Regions from separate parts of the Paenibacillus sp. ALE2 genome, predicted to be linked through region 4. Evidence: riboswitches for the same ligand, from Rfam matches in the RefSeq annotation. Region 4 holds a riboswitch; each other region holds the start of a gene.

Region 1 (2,204 bases), 2.2 Mb from region 4:
ACGATGGAAGACCGTAAATTAACCGTCCGCGCTGTAGAGCGTGCACTTGATATACTGCTGTGTTTTACCGCAGAATCTGATCTTGGTCTAACGGAGATTGCCTCCCAAATTGGTCTACATAAAAGCACTGTTCATCGTCTTTTGACTACGCTGGAGGATCGGGGATTTGTCGTTCGGAATGCCGAAACGGAAAAATATAGGCTTGGTTTTCGCATATGGGAGCTGTCCACGCATCTGTCCCAAAGCGATGAGCCGGCGGTGTTGTTACAGCCTGCAATGGAAGGACTGCGTGATCGCTTAGGGGAAACGGTCAGCTTGTACCTGCGGGATGGAAGCATGCGTATTCGCATACAAGCCGTGCAGAGCAATCAGGCGATCCGCAGGGTTGCGCCTGTGGGTGCGTGTATGCCGCTGGCTGTGGGAGCCTCCAGCAAGGTGCTGGCGGCCTTTATGCCACCACAGGAGCTGGAGGTGTTGCTAAGCAGTGAAGAATGGCCACCTTCGGTAGACCCGGAGGTTTATAAAGCCCAGCTGCAGGACATTCGTGAGAAGGGCTATGCGACCAGCTATGAAGAACGTGAGCCAGGAGCTGCGGCTGTGGCCGCGCCTATTGTGAACCGAAAGGGACAGGTCACGGCGGCTTTATCTGTATCCGGCCCGGTCAGTCGACTTGCGCCCGAGACGCTGCATGAGTTTGCACCGATTTTGATCGAAGCAGCCAAGGAAATGGGGCTTATGCTTCCGTGACAGTAATCAATACAAAAGGAAATCATACAAGGGTTGCCAAAGCTATAAATTTAAAGTAGTCTGATAGAGATGGCGGTATGTCTGTTATAGCCACCAATTCATGTGAATAGAAAGTATCACAGTTACTGGGGGAGCCTGTAATGCGGGCTGAGATGGAATCAGGCAAGATTCCGGACCCTTTGCACCTGATCTGGATCATACCAGCGTAGGGAAGTAATCGGCCATTGAAATGTATACGCAGCTGCTGTCTACGACCGCGCATTGGAATATGATTATTCCACGTGCGATCGGTTTGGATAGCTGTTTCGTTTGATTAGCCGGTTCCCTAGGGAACCGGCTTTTTTGCATAGATCAGCGCCACCCTGGGAATGGTTCGGATCGGTGTGTCATTTCAACGAAACGGGAGGAATGGACCATGAAACCGACAGAAACAAAAGGAACAAAAGAAACAGGAGTGAAATCAGCAGATGCAGGATTGGCAGGAATAATAGAAGTAGAGGGAGAGAAGGCCAAAGCGGAGCAAGCCAGTGGGCTAAAGCCCTTTCCGGGGAGCCGTAAGGTGTATATTCAAGGTTCTCGGCCGGATATTGCTGTGCCTGAGCGTGAAATCGCGCTAAAACCCACACATACGCCGCAGGGAACCGAGTATCATGAGCCACTGCGTGTATACGATACCAGCGGTCCGATGACGGACGAAGCCTACCAGGTCGACATCCGTCAGGGATTGCCACCATTACGGCGAGCTTGGGCACTGGAACGGGGAGATGTGGAGGCTTATGAGGGCCGCGCCGTCAAGCCGGAGGATAACGGGATGAAGCCTGGTTCCAAACGGGAGACAGTGGAATTTCCCGGCGTGACCAACCGTCCGCTACGGGCCTCGCAAGGACGCACCGTGACGCAAATGCACTATGCGCGGCAAGGGATCATTACGCCTGAAATGGAATTCGCGGCGATCCGCGAAGGCGTAGAGCCCGAGTTTGTACGACAGGAGCTGGCGGCTGGACGAGCTATTTTACCTTCAAATATCAATCACCCGGAAAGCGAACCCATGGTCATTGGGCGCCAATTTCACGTAAAGATCAATGCAAACATTGGAAATTCCGCGGTTACGTCCTCCATCGAGGAGGAAGTGGAGAAGATGGCCTGGGCTGTACGCTGGGGCTCAGACACCGTCATGGACCTGTCTACAGGCCGGAATATTCATACAACGCGCGAATGGATCATCAGGAATTCTCCCGTACCGATTGGAACGGTGCCGCTATATCAGGCACTGGAAAAGGTGAACGGCGAAGCTGAGAAGCTGACGTGGGAGCTGTATCGAGACACGCTGATTGAGCAGGCGGAGCAGGGAGTGGACTATTTTACGATCCATGCGGGTGTATTGCTGCGATATATACCGATGACGGCGAATAGAATGACGGGAATTGTATCCCGGGGCGGGTCGATCATGGCAGCCT
Region 2 (2,204 bases), 1.3 Mb from region 4:
ATATTGTTGCTCCCAGCACCGCAGCTGCCCCTGCATAAGCACGGCAAAGCTGAACAGGGGCCACTTGTGTCTCCTTTGATCGGTATATAGCCCCAATTACTTGATCTGCCAAGCCCGGAATCCGTCGAGCCAATTCCCTGGCATCCCACCAAATAGGGCTATCATCCTCTCGGATATTCGCAGCATTCCAGCGTCTTTGGCCCTCTGCTTCTGAACGAAAAGGGGTCACAAAACCTTCTGTACGAAAATCAACTGAAATACCCGATAAACGCTCCAAATCACAGACAAGGTCAGGGAATGCATCTCGACTTGCGCGAGCAAATCGTGCCAGCTCAAGGTCTGAGAACTCTTCACTTTCCGCTGCCAGCATTCCCGCCGCTGCTCCTGATGCTCCCTCACCGGGGATACATCGTTCCAGCATAATTGTACTTCGTCCCTCCTTAGCCACATGATAAGCAATGGCACTGCCGATCACACCCCCGCCTATGACCAAGCATTCTGCGTGTCCTATTGCTTTTTTCTCTGTATGTGTCTTTGACATATGTTCCGTGTCTCCTCTCCGGTGAGCATTCTGCTTTCCCTTCGTCTCGTTTTCTTGCTACAGGTCGTGAACTACAAGATCTACCATTCGCCTATATTCCATCGCTGCTGCAACGGGTGACTCTGCTTCCCATATACCAGACATCACCGCAATTCCGCTTGCTCCGGCATGATAGAGCTCTGGAACATGATGAGGTTGTATGCCTCCCAACGCTATCACCGGAATGGCCGACAATCTGCAAATGCGTTCAAGCTGTGCTACACCCCGCGGTACAAGACCGGCCTTACAATAGGTCTCATATACATGACCAAATAGTACATAGTCTGCTCCCCCCTGCTCAGCGGTCTGCACCTCCTCCAAGGAATGTACAGACACTCCACAGCGTGTATCCACTGGAAGCAGACTTTTCGCATCCATCACAGATAACCCATTAGCAGGTAGCTGGACAGCTCTTGCCAAGGTAAGTAAAGCTACGTCCATACGGTCATTTACTACAATTTGCTGCAAAGGAACTTCCTGCTCGATCATGCTACGAGTCAAAGAAAGCAAAGCAGAGGCACCCTTCTGTTTCGAACGTGCGTGTACATAATGAATATAAGGACAAATAGCGGCAGCCACTTTGGGTACATCCACACAGGAGACACTTTCCATCGTAATTACGTGTAATTCGATCTCATTTTCACCTCACTTGGACTAAAAAATATAAAATAATCGTATAAGCTGAACTATATTGTTGCAGCTCCCTATTGGGTAATATCATACGGAGCCAGCCACATGTACCAGCAATAATGAAAGGAGATCATATGTAAATCCGTCTACGGAAGCTCGAACAAATGAGGATGAACGAAACGCAAAAAGCCACTTCCCAAAGGAAGTGGCTTGACAAACGTTCAAAATCGAACGGACTATTATATCCGTAAACGTATATCGTTCCCTGCACAAACAAAAGTAAAGATCTACTACCTTGTTTGTACAGTACTCACTTCCCTACGCTGGCATAACCCAGATCAGGTACAAAGAGTCCGAAATCCATTTATTTCGTCTCAGCCGCATGGGCGGCTCCCCTAGTGTGGCTATTTTATTGTATCAGCTAAAGATAGCTTAGCATATTTTCCTAATTCTGCAAACCCCACCTTGTGTGAAATCTGTCAGAACTGGATTTTAGTTAACTTTACTAGACCACTCTTCTACATTCCACGTTTTGGTTACCCAATCCTCGTAAAAGTCCGGTTCGTGGGATACAAGCAATACGGTCCCTTTGTATTCCTTCAAAGCACGTTTGAGTTCATCCTTTGCTTTGACATCCAAGTGGTTGGTAGGCTCATCAAACAGTACCCAGTTGCTCTCACGCATTAACAGTTTACAAAGGCGGACTTTAGCCTGTTCTCCACCACTAAGCGCAGACAAAGGCCGGGTGATATGCTCATTCTTCAAACCACAGCGCGCCAAATGCGCTCGTACTTCATGCTGATTCAAATGCGGAAATTCATTCCATACATCGTCAATCGGTGTAATTTTCTCCGCCTTTACTTCCTGTTCAAAATAAGCAGGCTGCAAGAAATCCCCTTGATAGGTTTTTCCGCTGATTGGAGGTATTTTCCCAAGAATGGTTTTGAGCAACGTAGACTTACCAACACCATTGCAGCCAACAATTGCGATCTTT
Region 3 (2,204 bases), 1.8 Mb from region 4:
TCTGGCACAGCTTTAGTTAAGATATTCGCCGCTTCTTCTGGATGGGCGATAGTGTATTCATAGCCTTGTGCGGTAGCATCCATGAACGCTTTGACTAGGTCAGGATCATTTTTTATCGTCTGTTCATTGCTCACAATTACAGGTGTATAGTAATCGAGACTTTTGGAATAATCTTTTACATACAGCATATCCAAGGGCTCGCCTCGAAGCTCGGCCTCAATCCCGGTCCATGCGTAGAAAATCCAGGCAAAGTCAATATCCCGCTTCACGGCTGTAAAATAGTCTGCATTGCCCATATTGACGATTTTCACTTTGCTCACATCACCTTGGTCTGAATCCATGATGGATTTCATGACCGCTTCTTCTACAGGAGAACCCCAGCCGCCGTAGCTTTTACCCTCGAAATCTTTCGGGCTTTTAATTCCGCGGTCTACCGGAGCTGCGAAGCCAGAGGTGTTATGCTGAATCACCGCAGCGATGGATACGAGCGGTACGCCTTGGATGCGAGCCTGAGTGACGCCTTCTTGATAGCTGATACCAAAAGGTGCAGCATTCGAAGCAACCATTTGGTCGGCTCCTCCTGAACCTGGTTGAACGATTTGGACATTTAAGCCTGCTTTTTCGTAAAATCCTTTGTCCTTGGCGACATAGAGTCCCGTGTGATTCGTATTGGGTGTCCAGTCGAGCACGACTTTAACATCTTTGAGCCCCTTTGCCGAGGTAGACGTTGAAGTGTCGGCAGCAGGAACCTCCTTTTGAGATGTAGGGGGATTGCCGCCGCAAGCGGTCAGAGTCATAGCCATGAGCCACAGACTGATCAGACCCAGGCTTAACATTTTCATGCGCTTCATCGTTGTGTTCTCTCCTTTTTAATTACCCGTTATCCGTCCAATCAGACAGTTTATATTCCCCATTTTCACAAAAATCACATCTGCCGGAAGCAATCTTTCCAACAACTTTATCTTCAACAAAAAAAGCGTCCCGAGATTCCGGGACGCTTGCGCTTGTATATACCAAAGTAAGGGATGTCCTGTTTTAATAAAAGGCACATCTTGCTTAAGCATTCCTACGCTGGCATTACCCAGATCAGGTTGTAAGGGTCAGTGTCTTGGGACACACTCTCAGCCGGCCGATTCCAGCACCCCTGGCATTGTATGGTTTAATGGGTTCGTTTATTCGGGTTTACTACGACGATTATATGCCTTGAAAGCGGGTCTGTCCAGCTTTGAGGAAGCGCTCACGGTTCATTTGCCGAACGACAGGGTACACTTTTACTGTGAGCTTTGATCTGAAAATGAACATGAATCATTCAGATCTGTTTGGTCATGTTATTTTTAGAACAGCTACACTGTATGTTTAGGAGAGCTGGTGCCAAGTGGCATAGCCCTATAGAATTCTAATTCGTAAAAAGGAGTTGTTGTACTGTGGGTAAAACGGAGACACTGGATCGCAGTCAGCTGGAACAAGCCATTGTGAAGGCTTTGGATAACAACAAATTTTGCTCGTTAGGTACGGTAGAGGGCGGAAAGCCGAAAGTACGCTATATGGCCCTTTTTAACGATGGAATGAACATTCATCTGGCGACGGATCGCAAAACACATAAAGTGGATGAGCTAAAGGACAATCCGAATGCTTATTTGCTGCTGGGCTATGAAGTGGGTGGCACGAAGGAAGTCTTGGAAGTGGAGGCTACCGTCCAGATTACAGCTGATGAGGGGTTACGCAAACAAGTGTGGAATGATTCTCTGAAAAAATGGTTTTCCGGACCAGATGATCCCGATTATGTCATTTTAGACGTCAATCCAACTCGTATTGAGTACGTGGGTCAACAAACGGAGCGCCAGGTGTGGACGAAATAGAAACAATATAAACGGACAAGCCAGTAAATTTCCAATTTTTTTAGGAGATTTACTGGCTTTTTTTATAAGCAAAATAATTATTTTTTCATAAATATTTTAAGCAAATGACTACTCTTTTGTCTGGCGTTGGATTAAAATAGGAATGGTGGGTTCAAAGCTTACATATATGTGCAAAAGTATGTATATGAGGCATACACCTTAATGAGGAGGGGTATATTTTGTTATTTCGTAAAAATTGGTTTAGAGGGTTTACAGCAGCAGTTGTAGCTTGTAGCCTACTGGTGTTTTCAGCCGCTCCATCCTGGGCAGCTAGCAATTCTCGCGATAGCGCTACGGTGAATTTGC
Region 4 (2,204 bases):
CGCTATGATCGAGGACGGGCTTCCTGCAGAAGATTCTTTCAGGTCGTTTTGGGCCTTTGATTATCGTGGGCTATTAACGGACGATATGGAAGATGTACTCGATTATCAGAAACCATATGTGCGTAAAAAGGAAGAAATCAGCTCATGGGCCCGATCGGAAGACGGCAAAATACCGTTGTTGGAGGTCATCCGTCAGGTAAAACCTACAATCTTAATTGGGACTTCCGGTGTAGCGGGTGCCTTTTCTGAAGAGATTATCAAGGAAATGGCAAAGCATGTGGAACGCCCGATCATTATGCCCATGTCCAATCCTACCAATCTGGCTGAAGCGGTACCCGAGGATTTGATACGATGGACTGATGGCAAAGCATTGATTGCTACGGGAAGTCCCTTTGAGCCCGTCACCTATAACGGTACGAAATTTGAAATTGGTCAGGCGAACAATGCCTTTGTTTTCCCGGGACTGGGTCTAGGCGCAATTGTGGTCAAGGCCAAACGAATCACTCCTTCCATGTTTACCGCAGCAGCTGATGCCGTTGCCAACGCCGTAGATTCGAATGAACTTGGCGGCGCACTGCTGCCCCATATTCGAAAATTACGTGATGTTTCGTTTGCGGTTGCGGTTGCGGTAGCGAAGGCCGCAATTCAGGATCAGGTAGCTCAGGCACACCTTCCAGATATTGAGCAAGCCATTCGGGATGCAATGTGGAAACCGGAATATGTGAGGGTCAAAGCCGTGGAAAGTGTAATCCATCACCCTCACTAATCCTTCACTAGGCATAAGCAATTTGACATAACATAGGAACGAATGTACAGTATTAGTCAAAAGAATAGGAAAGTCCACTAGGGGAGCCATTATGGCTGAGACAAGAATGAATCTTGGACCCTTTGAACCTGATCTAGTTCGTACTAGCGTAGGAAAGTGGAGCCTTCTATATAGGGTTTCAGGCGTTTTTGCGCATTGAACCTATGTTGAAGCCGCTCCAGTTTTCGGGGCGGCTTTTTGGCATTGTTCCGAGAATTGTATCTTACGGGACTTCTTATTCTCCATTTTTGTTGGAGGTGGGGAAATGAGTTTTTCGCAAGAGCTCCGTCAGCAGGCGGATGGCATTTTTCAAGCCATTTATGAGCATCCCTTTGTGAGAGGTATTGCTGAAGGAAATTTAACAAGGGAACAGCTGATTCACTATGTAAAACAAGACTTTGAATATTTGAACGCCTACATGCGGATTTACGGCATCGCAATCTCCAAAAGCACGAGCCGGGAGGATATGGCTGTATTTAACGAACAGATCTCTTTTATTCTCAACAGCGAGGTTCATCCGCATCAAAATTTTTGTGCTATCGCAGGTGTCACCTATGAAGAGATGCAGGGATATCCACTCGCTCCGTCCGCTCATCATTATATCCGCCATATGCTGACCGTCGCACATGAGGGTAGTCTTGGGGAAATCATGGCCGTGCTGCTACCATGTCCATGGACATATCTTGAAATTGGACGCAGGCTAATGGATGAGGTAAGACCAGACGAGTCTCATCCGTTCTATGAGTGGATTTGCTTCTATGGCAACCAAATTGAAGATGTAACCTTCAAATATCGAGAGCGTGTGGATGCTTGGGCGAAAGTCGCCACGGCTGCCGAGCGAGAGCGGATGATTGAGCATTTTATGCTAAGCTGCCAGCTGGAATATATGTTCTGGGATATGGCTTATAAGCAGGAACAATGGCCCGTCCAGATGCGCGCTACGGTCTTGGAATAATCAGTATAGATGAGAGAGGATAAACATGATGAATATATGGGAACAAAGTTATTCGGCGCTCCTGACAAAGGTACAAAACAGCAACCCCCTCGTTCATAATATAACCAATGTGGTGGTCACCAACTTTACAGCCAACGGCCTATATGCACTAGGGGCCTCCCCGGTGATGGCTTATGCACCCGAGGAAGTAGCAGATATGGCCAAAATAGCGGGCGCCGTCGTGTTAAATATCGGTACGCTAAACCGTGAGCTGGTGGATGCCATGATCCTTGCTGGACAATCGGCGAATGCTCACGGTGTTCCAGTTCTGTTAGATCCGGTCGGTGCAGGAGCGACTAGCTTTAGAACCGAGTCAGCACTACGAATTCTAAACGAGGTTAACATCTCACTAGTACGAGGCAATGCAGCCGAAGTCGCTCATCTGATCGGAGAAGCCCGAGAAAT

What was found. Region 4 has a riboswitch for thiamine pyrophosphate ahead of tenA (thiaminase II). Riboswitches for the same ligand answer to the same signal wherever they lie in the genome.
Region 1: linked by a shared signal. The riboswitch ahead of thiC (phosphomethylpyrimidine synthase ThiC) and the one ahead of tenA (thiaminase II) in region 4 are both predicted to bind thiamine pyrophosphate.
Region 2: linked by a shared signal. The riboswitch ahead of ACXHJ1_RS18575 (thiamine phosphate synthase) and the one ahead of tenA (thiaminase II) in region 4 are both predicted to bind thiamine pyrophosphate.
Region 3: linked by a shared signal. The riboswitch ahead of ACXHJ1_RS04490 (ABC transporter substrate-binding protein) and the one ahead of tenA (thiaminase II) in region 4 are both predicted to bind thiamine pyrophosphate.

The regions. Positions count from the first base shown of each region.
Region 1 is NZ_CM134213.1:706,853-709,056, reverse strand. Features, by position in the region: gene ACXHJ1_RS02850 (IclR family transcriptional regulator) at 4-747, shown strand; TPP riboswitch at 865-976, shown strand; gene thiC (phosphomethylpyrimidine synthase ThiC) at 1,163-2,204, shown strand, end outside.
Region 2 is NZ_CM134213.1:4,233,723-4,235,926, reverse strand. Features, by position in the region: gene thiO (glycine oxidase ThiO) at 1-541, opposite strand, end outside; gene ACXHJ1_RS18575 (thiamine phosphate synthase) at 599-1,192, opposite strand; TPP riboswitch at 1,509-1,617, opposite strand; gene ACXHJ1_RS18570 (ABC-F family ATP-binding cassette domain-containing protein) at 1,703-2,204, opposite strand, start outside.
Region 3 is NZ_CM134213.1:1,063,413-1,065,616, reverse strand. Features, by position in the region: gene ACXHJ1_RS04490 (ABC transporter substrate-binding protein) at 1-851, opposite strand, end outside; TPP riboswitch at 1,047-1,156, opposite strand; gene ACXHJ1_RS04485 (pyridoxamine 5'-phosphate oxidase family protein) at 1,425-1,859, shown strand; gene ACXHJ1_RS04480 (bifunctional 2',3'-cyclic-nucleotide 2'-phosphodiesterase/3'-nucleotidase) at 2,078-2,204, shown strand, end outside.
Region 4 is NZ_CM134213.1:2,912,932-2,915,135, reverse strand. Features, by position in the region: gene ACXHJ1_RS12780 (NAD-dependent malic enzyme) at 1-766, shown strand, start outside; TPP riboswitch at 836-938, shown strand; gene tenA (thiaminase II) at 1,071-1,760, shown strand; gene thiM (hydroxyethylthiazole kinase) at 1,786-2,204, shown strand, end outside.